Regions from separate parts of the Gordonia sp. NB41Y genome, predicted to be linked through region 2. Evidence: predicted binding sites of a transcription regulator. Region 2 holds the regulator's gene; the other holds the start of a gene.

Region 1 (4,211 bases), 1.6 Mb from region 2:
CTCGCCGCTCCCCCGTTGCCGACGTGGATCGCGGTCGGCGGCAGCCCCGAATCGGTAGTGCGCGCCGCCCGGCACGGTCTGCCGCTGATGCTGGCGATCATCGGCGGTGACCCGCTGCGCTTCGCCCCGTATGTCGACCTGTATCGGCGGGCCCTGAACCAGCTCGGCAAGCCGGAGGATCTGCCGGTCGGCGTGCACTCCCCCGGTCATGTCGCCGAGACCGACGAGCAGGCGCGGGACGAGCTGTGGCCGCACTATCGCGGCTACGTCGCCCGGATCGGCGCAGAGCGTGGCTGGCCGGCCCCGACGAGGATCGAGTTCGACCGTTCGACCGGCCCCGGCGGCTCCCTGTACGTCGGGTCGCCGGAGACGGTGGCACAGAAGATCGCCCACACCGCCCGTGCGCTGGGTCTGGCGCGTTTCGACATGAAGTACTCCCACGGCACCCTGGGCCATCGGGCCATGATGCGCAGCATCGAGCTCTACGGCACCCAGGTGATCCCCCGAGTCCGGGAGTTGCTGGCCGAACCCGAGTGAACGGCAGATTCAGCCACGGCCCCTCGACTCACCCATGAACTGCGCGTTGACGGTTGGGTCACCAACCGCCCCCGACATGGTCACCACCCAACATCAGCTACGGAGATTTCGACACGGGTCCTCGCTACGCTCGGTCCCGGCTCAATCAGCAACCCGCCGTTGATGGTTGAGCCGACGAGGAGCGAAGCGACGAGACGTGTCGAAACCTCAGCCGGCCGAGTTGCTGACGTAACCACTTCTGGGGTGCTCGCCACCCAACGTCGGCTACAGAGATTTCGACACGGGTCCTCGCTACGCTCGGTCCCGGCCCAATCAGCAACCAGCCGTTGATGGTTGAGCCGACGAGGAGCGAAGCGACGAGACGTGTCGAAACCTCAGACAGCCGAGTTGCTGACGTGACCACCTCCGAGGTGCTCACCACCCAACCCACGCTACGAAGATTTCGACACGGGTCCTCGCTACGCTCGGTCCCGGCTCAATCAGCAACCAGCCGTTGATGGTTGAGCCGACGAGGAGCGAAGCGACAAGACGTGTCGAAACCTCAGACAGCCGAGTTGCTGACGTAACCACTTCTGGGGTGCTCGCCACCCAACGTAGGCTGCGGAGATTTCGACACGGGTCCTCGCGATGCTCGGTCCCGGCTCAATCAGCAACCAGCCGTTGATGGTTGAGCCGACGAGGAGCGAAGCGACAAGGCGTGTCGAAACCTCCGCCGGCCGAACTCGCCAACGCAACCAACGGAGGCTCCGACACCCACCATCATCTCTATGGAGTTCTCAAAGAACACAAGCTTCTACAAAAGGTCAGGCAGCATTCGGTAGCTCGTCAGCAAACCGCCTGTGATACGCCGGGATCGGACGACGACGCCGATCCACCACCTCAGGCGGAATCAACCACGGATGCGCATCCGGACCCATATACACATCCCACCCGTTGTGATGCACATCGGCATGACACGACGAACACAACAAACACCCATTCGCCAGATCAGTCGCACCACCATCCGACCAATGCGCAATGTGATGAGCCTGAGTCCGAGATGCCGGGGCACCGCACTTGATGCAACACCGATCCCGCTCGAACAACGCCCGCCGCTGCGAAGCTGTGAACAAGCGTTTCGACCGGCCCATATCCAACGGGACGCGTTCGCCGTCGACGATCGTCATGACAACCACACCGTCACAACTGGTTTCCAACAAGGTGCTGTGGGTGATCGACCCACCGAACGCCAACTCGGCCTTGCCCGGTGTATCCGCGGGGACCGACAGATTGATCAACGCCGCAGGTAGCGCGGTCACCGACCGATCCCCCGCACCAGCCGCCATATCCAACACCATCTCCAACGCATCCGCCCGACGTCGAGGCGCTTCACGCGGATCTTTCGAACCATCCGGCTGCGGGACCGGCGCCGACAGCTTCTCGATCGCCGTCGCCAACTTCTCGCCGACAACAACATCCAGACTCCCCGAGACAGCGACCCGCCCATCATCGGTCCGCCCGATATCCAGAGCATTCAGATTGCGGTCTTCCTTCGCCGGACGTCCACCCTCGGCATCGCCAGCATGATGGTCACCAAGCTGATGCGCCCGGGCCATCACCTCAGCAGGCTTGGCCCCCGACAACACCTGCGCCAACAGATCGCCCTCAAAGGTCGCCCAGGTCTCAGCGTCCGGCGGTTCCCCGGCACGTAGCCCGATCTGGTTCAGCCCGCGCACGATCGCATCGACATGCTCACCCGAGATCGCGCCGTCGGCAGCGTGTTTCAGCGTGCGTTCCACCACCGCCGACGTCCCGATTCGCTGCATCCGCGCAGCCACAGCTGGCGCGTACCCCATCTCGATCAACAAGGCGATCGGTTTGTGCCCGTGCCGTTGCGCCACCCCCAGCCGATCCAAGTGCCCGGCCCCGGCCGCGGTCAATGCATCCACGACATTCCTGATGGTGACCAGTGTCCGCATTTCCATGAACACGTCCGGCCCGGTCGGATCGTCGTCGAAACGACAATCGATGAGTGCGTCGAGAATGGTCTCCAGCTCCCCCTGCATATGTTCCATTATAGCGAACACATAGGCGAACTATCAGCGAATCAGTCTGCAGAACAACATCTGTGGACAACTTGTGAAAGCTGTTCACCCAGGAGGCTCGGGTTCACCCGTGGGACACCCGTGGTGAGCCCGCCAGTCCGATCGACGGCCGGCAACTGCCTCAGTCTGCAGCCGACTGCCGCAACCGGCGCATCCGGACCCGGACCGCGCAGACATGTGCTGCGGCAGCACGTTCGGCGGATTCGGCGTCACCGGTACCGGTTCAACGATCGGCAGGACATGCTGGAGACGCTACGCGCCGGCGCCTATCTGCAACGGGCGCAGCGTAGACTGGCCAATGCCTTCGAGACCTCGGACATTCCGGCCCCGCCTGCGACGGTGCATCCTCGGCCCTCGGTCTCCCGCAGGGTCGGGTGCCGGATGGTGTCACCGAGGGCCGCAACGCGGATCTGACGCTCCCGCGTTTCGACCGAGACTTCGCCTGTCGACCGATCCTCGACCCGGCGGCATCGCTGCTGACCACCGCGTCGCCGAAGATCGTCGACACCGTCCGGGTGGCCGGCGAGGTCGTCGTCGCCGATGGTCGCAGTACCCGGATCGACGTCGCCGCCCTGACCGCAGAACTGGCGGCGCTGAGCAGCTGACCGGGGCATGCACGATGATCGAGCACGGGATCGAGCGAACCGAGGGCCGACCCATCGTCGAGGGGCCGTTGCGTGGTCACCACCCAAGGCACGCTGCGGAGATCTCGACACGGGTCCTCGCGATGCTCGGTCCCGGCTCGATCACTAACAAAAGCGCCATCCACTATCATCAAAAGTCAATAGCCAGTTTATGGTTGAGCCGACGAGGAGCGCAGCGACGAGACGTGTCGAAACCTCAGACAGTCGACATCGCCAACCCACCCACCTCCAAAGTACTCACCACCCAACACACGCTGCAGAGATTTCGACACCGGTCCTCGCTACGCTCGGTCCCGGCTCAATCACCAACGAAAGCGACATCCACCACCATCAAAAGCCAACAGGCCGTTGATGGTTGAGCCGACAAGGAGCGAAGCGACGAGTCGAGTCGAAACCTCAGACAGCCGACATCGCCAACCCACCCACCTCCGAAGTGCTCACCACCCGACGCAGGCTGCGGAGATCTCGACACGGGTCCTCGCTACGCTCGGTCCCGGCTCGATCACCAACAAAGGCGCCGACCGACGTCCCCGACGCAACCACCTCCGACTCAGCCCCACCTACCGCCGACTCAAGGTCAGGGAGAAGTCGCCGAACGGGTCGGTCCATGTGTCGACCTGTGCGAGACCGGCAGATGCCAGTTCCTCACGCAACGCCGACAACTCGAACTTGGTGCTGATCTCGGTGAGGATCTCGGTGCCGGTGGCGAGGTCCCAGTCCCGTTCCAGCGCGGCGAAGGTGGCGTGAACCGGGCGCCGTGCGCGCAACCACATCTCGATCCGGTGGCGGCTCGGGTTCCATCGGGCGATGTGGTCGAAGTCGTCGGCGTAGAGCCCGGTGGCGCCGAGGCCGGTGCGGAGCACCTCGATCATGTTGCGGTTGAAATCGGCGGTGACGCCGGTCTTGTCGTTGTAGGCGGCGACGAGTCGACCGGTGTCCTTGATCA
Region 2 (4,211 bases):
CACGGTGGAGAAGCGGCGACCACAGGAACTGCACGACCTCCGTCTACGGATCGCCTGCCCCTCGTCGGCGACACGCGAGTCGATGACCTTGGTGTCTTCGTTTCTGCAGAACGGGCAGCGCATACAAAGACAATACCGTCCCACCGGTCAGCGGTAGCGCGGCGTCAGCAGTGCTTGCCCGACCTGCAGGCCGCTGCCCGCCATGTCGTTGAGCTCGACGATCTCGTCGATCACCACCCGGCTCGGCATGTCCGGGGCCACCCGGGCGGCGATCGACCCGAGCGACTCCCCCGCCCGCACGTGCACCACCTGGGTGGAGACCGGGGACGGGACGGTGGCGCGCTGATAGTCCGAGCCGACGATCGCGACGATCCACACCAGCATCGCCAGTGCGACACCGGTCATGACCGCGACCGCGGTGGTGCGACGCCGACGATGGACCGACGACACCGCGGTCCCGCGCACCGGGACCACCACCGCATCGGCACAGGCCACCCGGCCAGGGCCCACACGACCGGCACCGCCACGTCCGGCACCCACACGTCCGCCGCCCACACGTTCGGTACTCCCGCGCCCCGCCACCACCCGACCGCGGCTGCGGGCCGCGGTCGTGACGCGCCGCTCGACGCCCGGGTGCTCGATCCGACCGCGGTGTTCGGCGAGACCGCGGTGTTCGATCCGACCGCGGTGTTCGGCGAGACCGCGGTGTTCGAGCCCGACGCGCATGGCATCGGCCTCGGCCGGATGCCGGCCCGCACCGCGACCGCCGGGGCGCCGGCCCCCCGGGTGCCGATCGGCGCCGCGGGCTCCCGCCGCAGGTCGGGGCGTGGGGGTGCCGGACGGACGGGTGGCCGACGGGGCCGCTGCCGCCGCCGGACGGTCCGATATCAGGGTTGTGTGCATGAGAGAGAGCCTCCCGTTTCTCGATCACGCGTTCGATGAACTGTTGTTCGAAGTTCTATCACGGGGCTCCGACAAATGTCGTGGAAACACGTCGAACAGGTGTTTGAGGTTGTCGGGAACGTGGGATAACCTCGATCACAGAAGATGCCGACGCGGGGCGGCACGGAAAGGACACGTACGCGATGAGTGACAAGACGCGGCGCGCGGCCGGGTCGTCGGGCGCGAAGTCGAAGGCCGGGTCGTCGAGGGCGGGATCGTCGCGAGCAGCGGCGAACCCGGATGCGATCGACCCGGTGGTCATCGAGGCCACGCTGACCCAGCGTCAGCGCGAGGTGCTCGAGGTGATCCGCCGATCGGTCCGCGAGCGCGGCTATCCGCCGAGCATCCGCGAGATCGGTGATGCGGTGGGTCTCAACTCGACCTCGTCGGTGGCCCACCAGTTGCGCACCCTCGAACGCAAGGGACTGCTCAAGCGCGACGCCAATCGCCCGCGTGCGGTCAACGTGCAGGACAACCAGATCGACCCGAATCCCTCCGACGACCCGGCCGCAGCCGGTCTGCCGACCCCGGCATTCGTGCCGGTGCTCGGCCGGATCGCCGCCGGCGGACCGATCCTCGCCGAGCAGGCCGTGGAGGATGTCTTCCCGCTGCCGCGCGAGCTGGTCGGCGACGGATCGCTGTTCATGCTCAAGGTGGTCGGCGAGTCCATGATCGACGCCGCGATCTGCGACGGCGACTGGGTGGTGGTCCGTCAGCAGAACGTGGCCGACAACGGCGACATCGTCGCCGCGATGATCGACGGCGAGGCCACCGTCAAGACCTTCAAGCGCGGCAACGGCCAGGTGTGGCTGATGCCGCACAACGAGCTCTTCGACCCGATCCCGGGCAACACCGCCGTCATCCTCGGCAAGGTCGTCACCGTGATGCGTCGGGTCTGACACCCGGCGAACCCACCTCGACGAGAACTGCCCTCAGGAATCGCATCCCTGAGGACAGTTCTTCTGAAGTCGTTCTCACACAGCGGTTCTCGCCGGTACGGTGCCGGGCGAGGGCGTGCTCAGCCGGCCAGGACCGCCGCTGCCGCCGCCCGCGCGGCGGCCGCCTCCGAGGTCGCCAGGGCCGCCCGGGCCGCATCACGGCACTGCGCCAGCGACACCTGTCCGAGGCGTGCGCCGACGGCCGCCGCCGCGACGGGGGCACTCGACAACGAGCTCACCCCCATCCCCACCAGGACGCAGGCGAGCAGCGGATCCGCGGCCGCCTCGCCACACACCCCGACGGGCTTTCCGGCGTCGGCACCGGCCCGGGCCACACCCTCGATCAGGTGCAACACCGCCGGCTGCCACGGATCGGTGAGCTCGGCCAGCTCGGCCGACATACGGTCGGCGGCCATCGTGTACTGGGTCAGATCGTTGGTCCCGATCGAGACGAAGTCCACCTCGGCGAGCACCGCCGATGCCAGGATCGCCGCGGACGGGATCTCGATCATCACCCCCGCGATCATCCCTCGTGACCGCACCTCGGCGGCGAAGTCTGCGGCCTCGGCCGGTCCGGCGATCATCGGTGCCATCACCCGCGCGGTGGCACCGGACTCCTCGGCGGCCCGGGCGATCGCGTCGAGCTGATTCGTCCGGATCTCGGGATGGGTTGCGGTCAGCCGGTTTCCGCGGATACCCAGCGCAGGGTTCGCCTCGGCGCCGTGGTCGACGAAGCGCAGCGGCTTGTCCGAGCCGGCGTCGAGCGTGCGGATCACCACCTTGCCGCCCGGGAACGCGTCGATCACCTCGCGATAGAGCACCACCTGCTCGTCGACCGTCGGCTCGTCGGCGCGGTCGAGGAAGGTCAGCTCGGTGCGGAACAGGCCGATGCCCTCGACCGGGTATCCGGTCGCGGCGCGCGCGGAGACGCCGTCGGCCACGTTGGCGAGCACGGCCACCTCGTGACCGTCGGCCGTGCGGCCCGGTCCCGACCACGCGGCGACGACCTCGGCCTGCCGGCGGCTCTCGGCCACCGCCGCCCGGGCAGCCGTCGGCTCCGGGTCGATCTCCACGCTGCCGGCGGTGCCGTCGACCAGCACGGTGGTGCCTGCGGCCACCGCGTCGAGTCCGGCCACCGCGACCACACAGGGGATGCCGAGCTGGCGGGCGATGATCGCGGTGTGGCTGGTGGGTCCGCCCAGCCGCGTGACCAAGGCGGTCACCAGCGCCGGGTCGAGTCCGGCGGTGTCGGCGGGTGCGAGGTCGTCGGCGAAGAGCACCGACGGCGACTCCGGTACCGGGACACCGGGTTCCGGGAGTCCCAGGACCTCGGCGATCACCCGGTCACGAACGTCCTCGAGGTCGGTGACACGCTCGGCCATCACGCCGCCGAGCGCGGTGAACATCTCCGCGAACTGGGCGGTGGCCCCGGTCGCGGCGAGTGCCGCGGGCGCGCCGTCGGCGATGCGCTTGGCCACCGCCCCGGTCCAGCCGCGATCCTCGGCGAGGCCGGCCGTGGCGATCAGGACCTCGGCGGCTGCGCCCGATGCATGGGAGGCGCGATCGCGCAGGCGGGCGGCGACCGCCGCCGCGGCGGCGGTGAACCGGGCCTGCTCGGCGTCACGGTCTGCCTCGTCGACCTCGGTGCGGGTCTCGAGATCGCCGGCGGCGCCGATTCGCTCTCCGGCCCGGATCACCGGCCCGTATGCGATACCGCCGACCACCGGGGTGCCCTGTAGCGACTCCATCGCCACCTCGTCCTTCAGCTGATTCACGACCGTGCCCTTTCACTCTGCACTTGTCTTGTGATCGAAGTTACAAGAAAAGCTTGACTTGTCAATACGTTCAGGCGTAAACACAGATATATCAACATTGATAGCCACTTATATCCACATCGCTGGTGAGTGGCGTCACTCGATCGGAGCAACGTGTACGCGGAAGAGCGACAGCGGGCGATCGCCGAAAAGGTGAGCACGCAAGGTCGGGCGTCGGTCAGCGACCTCGCCGAACAGTTCGACGTCACCGGCGAGACCGTGCGTCGGGATCTGGCGATCCTGGAGCGCGGCGGACATCTCACCCGGGTGCACGGCGGTGCCGTCCGCCCCGACCTCGCCCAGATCGGCGACGAACAGGGCGTCGCCGAGCGTGCGTCCGCCAGCTCGGCGGAGAAGGCCGCGATCGGCCAGGCCGCCGTCCGGTTCCTGCCGCCCGACGGCGGTTCGGTGATCGTCGACGCCGGCACCACCACCTATCAGGTGGCGCTACGCGTCCCGCCGCAGCGCCGACTGACGCTGGTGACCAACAGCATCCCGGTGTCGGCGGTGATGACCG

What was found. The regulator LexA, encoded in region 2, represses DNA repair genes until DNA is damaged. The targets are predictions, from matches to a motif close to CGAACANNTGTTCG.
Region 1: Q9K23_RS09180 (HNH endonuclease signature motif containing protein) is a predicted target of LexA. The motif match lies at 2,597-2,610, and genes of this name have one in related genera.

Annotation. Positions count from the first base shown of each region.
Region 1 covers NZ_CP132196.1:2,141,773-2,145,983, forward strand. Annotated here, with positions in the region: gene Q9K23_RS09175 (LLM class flavin-dependent oxidoreductase) at 1-537, shown strand, start outside; gene Q9K23_RS09180 (HNH endonuclease signature motif containing protein) at 1,341-2,582, opposite strand; gene Q9K23_RS25180 (atrazine chlorohydrolase domain protein) at 2,996-3,226, shown strand; gene egtD (L-histidine N(alpha)-methyltransferase) at 3,826-4,211, opposite strand, start outside.
Region 2 covers NZ_CP132196.1:505,291-509,501, forward strand. Annotated here, with positions in the region: gene nrdR (transcriptional regulator NrdR) at 1-123, opposite strand, end outside; gene Q9K23_RS02100 (LysM peptidoglycan-binding domain-containing protein) at 148-903, opposite strand; gene lexA (transcriptional repressor LexA) at 1,188-1,841, shown strand; gene ptsP (phosphoenolpyruvate--protein phosphotransferase) at 1,961-3,628, opposite strand; gene Q9K23_RS02115 (DeoR/GlpR family DNA-binding transcription regulator) at 3,809-4,211, shown strand, end outside.